2 regions of the Glutamicibacter endophyticus genome follow, and region 1 is predicted to be linked to the other one. Evidence: riboswitches for the same ligand, from Rfam matches in the RefSeq annotation. Region 1 holds a riboswitch; the other holds the start of a gene.
The links. Region 1 has a riboswitch for S-adenosylmethionine ahead of ACJD00_RS01620 (acyl-CoA dehydrogenase family protein). Riboswitches for the same ligand answer to the same signal wherever they lie in the genome.

Region 1 (4,515 bases):
AACTTCCAGGTCGGCGAGCTGCAGGGCAAGGCACTGCTCGAGGGGCTCGAGAAGAAGGGCAAGGCTCCCTACAACATCGAGCTCTTCGCCGGTTCCCCGGATGATGCCAACGCCGATGACTTCTTCAACGGAGCCATGAGCGTGCTGAAGCCGAAGATCGACGACGGAACCCTGAAGGTACTCTCCGGGCAGAAGTCCTTCGAGCAGGCCGTAACCCAGGGCTGGAAGTCCGAAAATGCGCAGAAGCGCATGGACACCATCTTGACCGGTAACTACGGCAAGGAAGACCTCGATGGTGTGCTCTCCCCGAATGACACCCTGGCCCGCGCCGTGCTGACCTCGGTCAAGGCTGCCGGTAAGGATCTTCCGGTGGTCACCGGTCAGGACTCCGAGGTCGAATCGGTGAAGTCGATCATGGCCGGGGAGCAGTACTCCACGATCAACAAGGACACCCGCAACCTGGTGGCCGAGGCGATCGATATGGTCAAGGCACTACAGGCTGGTGAAGAGCCAAAGGTCACCGATGCAGAGTCCTTCGATAACGGCTCGAAGACCGTTCCGGCGAATCTGCTGGATCCGCAGATCGTAACCAAGGAGAACGTCACCGAGGCATACGCCGACGATCCGGTGCTTGGCCCGATTACCGAAGGCAAGTAACGGCAGCACGTAGCTTCAAAAAGTCGCTGGCCCCAGACTTCTGTCTGGGGCCAGCGCTCTTTGTGTCCACGGGGATGATCGAGCGTGTCATCGATCGCTGTCCCGGGCCGAGGCACGGGACAGTTCATCGCGACGAGTTTGGTCAGAGTTCCGCGTCAGTTCCGGCGCATGGGAAGCCAGCCGCCTCTAGAATCCGCCAGTGGTGTTGGTATGAGACGTTGAGGTCACCTCGCCGGTTACCGACAGGCGCTTGGGTTGCACACCGTTGATTTCGTAGTCGCCAACGATACGTGACTTGTAGACCGCAGGATTGTGGGTGGCGATGGTGCGCGCATTGCGCCAGTGCCGGTCGAAGTTAAAGGACGCTCGGGTGGCCGAAGCCCCCAGCCCGTCGAAAAGCTTATTGGTGGCAGCGATAACCATGGGCTGCACTACGCTCTGCGCGCGGTTGGCGGCCAGCTCACACACGGCGAAACGCTCGTGGTCATTGAGGTTGCTGTCGGCCAGCGCGGCTTCAACCTCCAAAACGGCCCCCATCACCACCGCATCGCTGGCGAACACCGCACCGGAGACCTCCCCGACCAATTGCAATACCTGTGGTTCCTGATGCACCGGCACGCCGGTGCCGGTGGAGAAGCTGCGGGTACGCGACTGAACCGCCAGGCGCATGTCGTTCAGCGCCGACCGGCCGATACCTGCCTGGACCGCAAGCAGCACGAGCTGGAAGATCGCGGCTTCCGGATCGATGGGGTCTTCGGGCATGAAGCTATCTACCGGGACATTGCTGAATTCGGTGGTGCCGGTGCCGGTCAGTTGCTGGCCGAACCCGTCCCAGTCATCGATGATTTTAACGCCGCTGTGCTGGGTGGAAACCACGGCAATGTGACGCCCCGGGCGCTGCGGGTGGCTGACCGCGACGGTGGTCCAATCCGCGAAAATGGTGCCGGTGCAATAGTACTTTTCGCCGTTAACGACCCAGCGGCCATTGACCTCACTGACGGCCGTATTCAGTGTCCCGAGCGGATTGCCGCCCTTTTCGGTGTAGGCGTTACCGACGATATGTCCGGACGCAATGCGCGCGATCCACTTTTTACGCAGTGCCTCGTCCTCAAGCCGGAGCACATGCTCGGTGAAGGCAATATGCGCCCGCCACAGTTGAGCAATGTGGGAATCCGCCTCAGCCAACTCGATCAACAAGCGAAATACATCCGAAAGCCGTGCCCCGTGGCCACCGGCTTCGACCGGTAACCGCAACGCCCCAAAACGCTCGCGATTGAGCCAGCCGACCTGTTCAAAGGGAAGCTGACGAAGCTGCTCGCGTTCATTGGTTCCGTCAGCGATTTGCGCGAACACCGGACGAAAAATCGCAGCCAGGCGTTCGTACTGCTCATCCGCGCACGGCCCGGGAGTGACCTTTAACAGTTGGCGCACGGCCACCGGCTCTACGTGGTCATCTAGATTACGGGCCGAAGCCCCGGCGGGGTCACTCAATGCGTTGAAGTCCATGTTGGCGTTGTCGAAAGACACTGGAAAAATCCTCATTTCTTTCCATCGGATCTGGCGGTAGCACCGGCCCGTCACGCGGGTGGTTGCTGCGGCGTCGTCGAGCCAGATCTCTCGGCCGCTCTGGATGGGTTCGTAATCATTTGTAGCGTTACGTCCTTTCACGTCCCAAGCCGGGCGTCACAAAGTAACGAGCCGTAGTAGTGACGCCAGTCATACTTCAGGAGATGTAGGCCGGTGGCCACGAAAGGCGCTTCGTCGATCCTTCAAGTTCATCAACGAATCCACACTTATCAAAAGAAGAATCAGAATTTCTCGCGTCCGGCCACCATCTTTCGAAGATTCGTCATGTTACGAAAGGTTTGCCCTCGGTTCATTCGACGCGGTTCGATTGTTGCGGAACCATCCCGAGCGGCCGAGAGATCTGGCTCGACGACGCCGCAGCAACCACCACGCCCATGAACTGGTCGCGGACGGTGCTACCGCCAGAACCGATGGAGATGATCATGGCACTTGCCTACGCACCCGCGCACACCTCAACCAATACTGCCCTGCCGCTGAGCTTCCGCCGGCTTGCACGCACCTTTAGCACACGCAGCGAAACCCGCCGAGTACTGCAGGACTTTAACCTCGAGATCGCCGCCGGTGAACTGGTGGCCATTCTGGGCCCAAGCGGATGCGGAAAATCCACCTTGTTGCGCGCAGCTAGCGGGCTAGATACGCCAAGCTCCGGGCAGGTGCTCATCGGCGACTTGCCGGTGGCCGGGATTGACGAGCGCTGCTCGGTCGCCTTCCAAGAACCAAGACTGCTGCCGTGGCGTTCGATTCGCGAAAATATCGAGCTCGGCCTGCCACTGGGTTTGGACCAGAACGAGGGCACCACCCTGATCGATGAACTGCTCGAGATTACCGGCCTGGCACAGGTAGCCGACGTGCACCCGCAGGAAATCTCAGACGGCCTTGCGCAACGCGTCTCGCTGGCTCGCGCCCTAGCCCGCCGCCCCGGCGTGCTGCTCCTTGATGAACCCTTCGGGGCTCTGGATGCGCTGACTCGACTCGAATTGCAGGAGCTGTTGCGCGCGGTTCACGCGGCCATTCCCACCACAGTGTTGCTCGTGACCCACGATGTCGACGAGGCCCTGCAGTTAGCGGACCGAGTGATCGTACTGGGCCGCGAGGCACCGGGCATTCCGGCCGGCGTCATCCGGGATCTGCGCCTAGACACCGCGGCCGGGCACCAGCGCCGCGACGGCGACTTCGGCGCGCACCGCAACATGTTGCAGGATTTGCTCAGCGTCGATAACCACACCGACTAATACAGCGCACATCGCCCCTGCGGCAGGCCACACCGGTGCATGCGCCTTGCTCCGATCAACCAGCGAGCCACCTAGTTCTCGCACTCCCCCGTGGACCTGCGCTGTCGCGAGACTGGCGTCTTCTGGTTGCCGCCCACGGTGAACTGGTGCCCTCCGGAACACAGGGGAATACTACGTTCACCACTACCGGGCCCAACCTGAAGGATCTCCCGGTGAAACCAAGGCACGGCAGGTTACGTTCGCGCTAGGTGCACCAAAGCCAACTCCGCGAAAATGTGCGCGGCACGGGGCGCCGATTAATGCGGCAACACGAGCCCCCGTTGGAGACCACGAAACCGTACCGAGCGCGTTAAGTTTACGTAACCTGCAACACACCTTTCGTTATCTTGACTCATTCAAAAAAAGCCGTCATGCTGGAGACTGTGACTGAGATGGTCGGAATCGAAGAGGTACTGCGGGCGGCATCCCTGCGCGTGACGCGTCCACGCGTCGCGGTGCTCTCTGCCGTCACCTCGCATCCGCACGCGGACACCGAAACGGTGATCGCAGCGGTGCGTGAACAGTACCCGACGGTGTCTCATCAGGCTGTCTATGACTCCCTTAAGCTCCTCACCGAGCTGGGCGTGGTACGCAAAATTCAGCCTCATGGGCACAGCGCACGTTATGAGGCGCGGGTAGGCGACAACCATCACCATGTGGTGTGCCGCAATTGCGGCATGGTTGCCGATGTGGATTGCTCCGTGGGAGATTCACCCTGCCTTTGCGCCTCGGATGACCATGGCTTCCTGATCGACGAGGCCGAGGTTATCTACTGGGGGCTGTGCCCCGAGTGCCAGTTTTCCTCGCAGACACCGTAACGAATTCACCGCATCCAACGGTCCATAGCCGTCGGGATGCGCGATTATCCCCCAACCCAATTCCCTGGAAGGAACCAAATGTCTGAGAACGCAGGCAAGTGCCCCGTGGTCGGCGCAGGCCGAGTCCACCCAACTCAGGGCAACGCCAACAGTGAGTGGTGGCCCAACAAGCTAAACCTGAA
Region 2 (4,515 bases), 630 kb from region 1:
CAGTAGTTCATTCATGCGTGCGTGCAACTGCACCGACCGCGGCATGTCGTCACTTGCCTGCTTAGTACGGGCCATTCGGATCACGGCCTGCCCTTCGGCAATGAGCACCCGGTGAAATTGCCCGCCGGTATTGATAGTGGCCTGCTCCCAGTCGACGGACGGATAAAAGTCGCGGGCAAATTCTCGTTCGGCAGTTAAAGCTAACGACGTCATCAGGATCCTCGGATTGACATGTGGGTTCAGAACCAACCTTAGCCGCTACTCGCTCAGTGCAAACACAGCAGTCACTGCCTATGATCATGGGGTGAGACCTCAACTGCCTGTCGTTACGTCCCGCGCCGATCGTTCACCACGTCTCGAAGTGCTACTGGTACTGGCCCTATCACTGGGACAAAGCGCCGTGTATTCGCTGGTCAGTTTCCTCGACAAGCTCACGCGTGCGCCGCTGGGGGAGCAAACCACGTCGCTGAATAACTCGCTAAGTACGCGGCCCTACCTAGACCTGACTTACCAGCTCCTCGACATACTTTTTGCGCTCGTCCCGGTGGTGCTCAGTCTGTACTTCCTGCGCCTGACCCTCGGTCGTACCGTCCATGACATTGGTTTCGACCTGCGGCGTCCATTCCGGGACCTGCTGATGGGTGCGGCACTTTTCCTCGCCATGGGATTAGGCACCCTGGGCCTCTACGCGGCAGGCCGGGCCCTAGGGATCACCACAGCGCTGCACGCAGCAAACTTAGCCGAATACTGGTGGAGCATTCCGGTGCTACTGCTATCCGCAGCGCGCCATGCAATTCTCGAAGAAGTCATCATGCTGGCCTTTCTCGGTGCCTACCGGAGGTTCTTCGGGCTCTCGACCATGGCGGTCATTGTGGTCTCAGCGCTCGTGCGCGGTAGCTATCACCTCTATCAGGGCGTCGGACCGTTCCTCGGCAACTTCGTCATGGGACTGGTCTTCGGCTGGATCTATCAGCGTTATGGCCGGGTAATGCCACTAGTGATAGCCCATTTCCTCTTAGACGCGGTGGGCTTTGTCGGGTTTATGCTCATTGGCCCGGCCATCGGCATCGGAAACTAGGAGACGGATCATGGACATCAGAATTGTTGCCGCCACCGAAGAGCACGGTACCGCCCTGATTTCTTTGTGGGAGGAGGCCGAGCTACTGCGACCCTGGAATGATGCTCGGGCAGATATCCGCCGCGCTATCACGGGGCCCTCGTCGGATCTGCTCCTCGGGATGGTCGACGGGCAGCTGGTCGCTTCGGTGATGGTAGGCCACGACGGGCACCGTGGGTGGCTTTATTATCTTGCGGTAGCTCAGGAGGCGCGGCGTCGAGGCTTCGGGCGTGCAATGGTGCAGGCGGGGACGAGTTGGCTTGAACAGCGAGGAGTACCCAAGGTCCAATTGATGGTGCGCGATGGCAATGAGCAGGCCCGTGACTTCTATCGCGCCTTGGGTTTTGAAAGACAACGCGTCGAGGTGCTGGGAATGGTTCTTCCACAGACGCTGGATGCATCGCCTTAAAACGTGGAGGTCGGCACGCCCCAAGGGCGTATGCCGACCTCACACTGCAAAGTTCTAAAGAACCACGGTGCCATTCGGAGTTTCGAAGGTTACCGACATGATGCCAGGAGTCCCGTTCGGCGCCTGGTAATTCATGATGACGTCGCCTAGGACTACCTCACGCGGTTGTCCAAGCCATTCGAGTACCCGATCACGTGATCCGGCGATCGAGATCTGCGAAATCGAACCGCGCGGTTCTAGCGCGCGTGAGGGGTGCAATTCCTCGGTGCCCTCGTCCCAGCGAATTAGGTAGGGGACCTGCGGATCGGCGATGAGTCCCTTGATGCCGATCTGGCGCCAAGTCAGCTCACGGCCATCTGGGAACTTGCGGTTACCCGGCACGGATTCACGACCCAGCCGTTGCTCGGCGTCCGAGAGGTCATCGAGTGAGACAACCCAGCCCATCCAGCCGCCGCCGGCCTCGGAGCGGGCCCGCACCGCTTGGCCGAAGGGGGCCTTGTCGCTGGCCGGGTGATTCAGTACCTCGACAACTTCGAGGTACTGATTGTTCGTTAGCGGAAAAATTACGTTGCGAGTTCCGAATCGTGGATGCACGCCACCTTTGACGAAATCCAATCCCAAGGTCTTGGATACCCGCTCGGCAGTAGGCATCAGCCCATCTGGGCCACAAGCGTACGAAACGTGATCTAGCCTCATCATGGCTACATCATTGCACCATGTGATTCAAGTCTCGACTTAGGGTTACCTTAGTTGAGTTTGGGCCCGTCATTGAGCCTATTTGCTGGAGTAAACCGCAGGTCGCATCCAAAGTGTTGCCCTCGAGCTGGTTTGGTCGATCACTATGCAGTGCTGCCAGAAGTGGGGCGACGGTGGTGTCTAGGTAAGCGCGCTGCGTTCTGAAGTCGCGCGGTTTTCTGTCCAGGGTTTCCCGCTTCAGGGTGCTGGTCGAATATTCTTTGATCTGATTCCCTGATTACGTGATTGTGACCCACTGCGTCACGTCAATATGTCACAGATTGCAAAATTCTTCGACAGTCGGCAGACTTATAGCTAGGTCATGAGTTCCAGCGACAAGCCCCGGCTCGCTGGACGGCAACCCTCCAACCGCGGTGGGGTGCCCCGGGTGAAGACCTGGCCCTGCACGCAGATGCGTGCTCAGGACAAGCGCGGGTTACTCCCTGGAAGGCGCCACCGTGTGGTCTTCCATGCAGGTGTGTTTTCAGTGGTGTACCCCTAACTAGTTATGAACTAATTGGAGGAAAACCATGAGCCAGAATTGGTCCTTTGAAACTCGTCAGATCCACGCAGGACAGACACCTGACCCGGTGACCGGTGCACGTGCGCTACCGATCTACCAGACCACGTCGTTCGTCTTCCCGAGTGCCGAGAGCGCCGCGGCGCGATTTGCACTTCAAGAACTTGAGCCGATCTATACCCGTATCGGCAATCCCACGCAGGAAGCCGTCGAAAACCGCATCGCAGATCTCGAAGGCGGCGTGGGCGCACTGCTACTGTCCTCCGGGCAGGCAGCAACCAGTTTCGCCATTCTGAATCTCGCCGAAGCCGGCGATCACATCGTGGCCAGCCCCAGCCTTTACGGTGGTACGCAGAACCTGCTCAAGCACACCCTGAAGCGTCTGGGCATTGAGGTTACCTTCGTGGCCGACCCGGACAATCTCGAGGCATGGCGCGAGGCCGTGCGTCCAAACACCAAGGCCTTCTTCGGTGAGGTAGTCTCCAACCCGCGCCAGGACGTGCTGGACATCGAAGGTGTGGCCGCCGTGGCCCACGAAGCCGGCGTGCCGTTGCTCGTGGACAACACCCTAGCGACGCCGTACCTGGTCCGTCCGATCGAGTGGGGCGCCGATATTGTCATTCATTCGGCCACCAAGTACCTCGGCGGACATGGCACCGCCATCGCTGGCGTAATCGTTGACTCGGGGAATTTCGACTTCGCTAAGGACCCGGAACGATTCCCGGGCTTCAACACCCCGGACGAGTCCTACAACGGCCTGGTCTTCGCCCGTGACCTTGGCGTCAACGGCATTTTCGGGGCCAACTTGGCCTACATCCTCAAGGCCCGGGTCCAGCTCCTGCGTGACCTCGGATCCGCGGTGGCACCTTTCAACGCGTTCCTGATCGCACAGGGACTTGAGACGTTGTCGTTGCGCGTGGAGCGCCACGTGGCCAATGCCAAGGCCGTGGCGGAATTCCTTGAACAGCACGAACTGGTCGAATCCGTCAGCTACGCGGGGCTTCCTTCGTCGCCATGGTACGAGCGTGGGCAGAAGTACGCTCCGCAGGGTGTTGGGGCCATCGTGGCCTTCGAAGTGGCCGGTGGCACCGCCGCCGGGCAAGCCTTTGTCGATGGACTCAAGCTTCACTCCAACCTTGCCAACATCGGCGACGTGCGCTCGCTGGTGGTGCACCCCGACTCCACCACGCACGCGCAGCTCTCCGCCGAGGAACGTCTGGCCGCCGGTGTGCGTCCGGGCCTCGTGCGGTTGAGCGTTGGCATCGAAAATATCCAGGATATTCTGGCCGATCTCGAGCTCGGCTTCGCCGCCGTAGGTGAGCTCGGCTCGAAGGAATTGCAAGAGACACGCTAAGGCATATGAGCATACCCGTGACTACCGAGCCGACGTATTCGGATCACCCGACCATCGACGGACAGGACGGCATTGTGCGCCGCCTGTCCGTGGGTGAGCACCATTTTGAAACCGGAGGGTACCTGCCCGAGGTGGAGCTGGCCTACGAAACCTTTGGCACGCTCAATGCCGAGGGCAGCAACGCGGTGCTGGTGCTGCATGCGCTGACCGGAGATGCACATGTGGCAACCGGGCATGCCGCACAGCCCGGCTGGTGGGCTGACTTCGTAGGTCCGGGGCTCACCGTGGACACGGATAAATATTTCGTGCTCAGCGTCAATATGCTCGGTGGGTGCAACGGTTCCACCGGACCATCGAGCCACGACGCGCATGGCCGTCCC

Region 2: another riboswitch for S-adenosylmethionine. It lies ahead of ACJD00_RS04465 (bifunctional o-acetylhomoserine/o-acetylserine sulfhydrylase); the one in region 1 lies ahead of ACJD00_RS01620 (acyl-CoA dehydrogenase family protein).

Annotation. Positions count from the first base shown of each region.
Region 1 is NZ_CP174200.1:307,275-311,789, reverse strand. It holds gene ACJD00_RS01625 (substrate-binding domain-containing protein) at 1-657, shown strand, start outside; gene ACJD00_RS01620 (acyl-CoA dehydrogenase family protein) at 844-2,184, opposite strand; SAM riboswitch class I at 2,203-2,294, opposite strand; SAM riboswitch class I at 2,560-2,661, shown strand; gene ACJD00_RS01615 (ABC transporter ATP-binding protein) at 2,667-3,476, shown strand; gene ACJD00_RS01610 (Fur family transcriptional regulator) at 3,908-4,333, shown strand; gene katG (catalase/peroxidase HPI) at 4,412-4,515, shown strand, end outside.
Region 2 is NZ_CP174200.1:935,000-939,514, forward strand. It holds gene ACJD00_RS04445 (aminoglycoside phosphotransferase family protein) at 1-213, opposite strand, end outside; gene ACJD00_RS04450 (CPBP family intramembrane glutamic endopeptidase) at 305-1,078, shown strand; gene ACJD00_RS04455 (GNAT family acetyltransferase) at 1,089-1,526, shown strand; gene ACJD00_RS04460 (VOC family protein) at 1,581-2,225, opposite strand; SAM riboswitch class IV at 2,580-2,699, shown strand; gene ACJD00_RS04465 (bifunctional o-acetylhomoserine/o-acetylserine sulfhydrylase) at 2,792-4,135, shown strand; gene metX (homoserine O-acetyltransferase MetX) at 4,141-4,515, shown strand, end outside.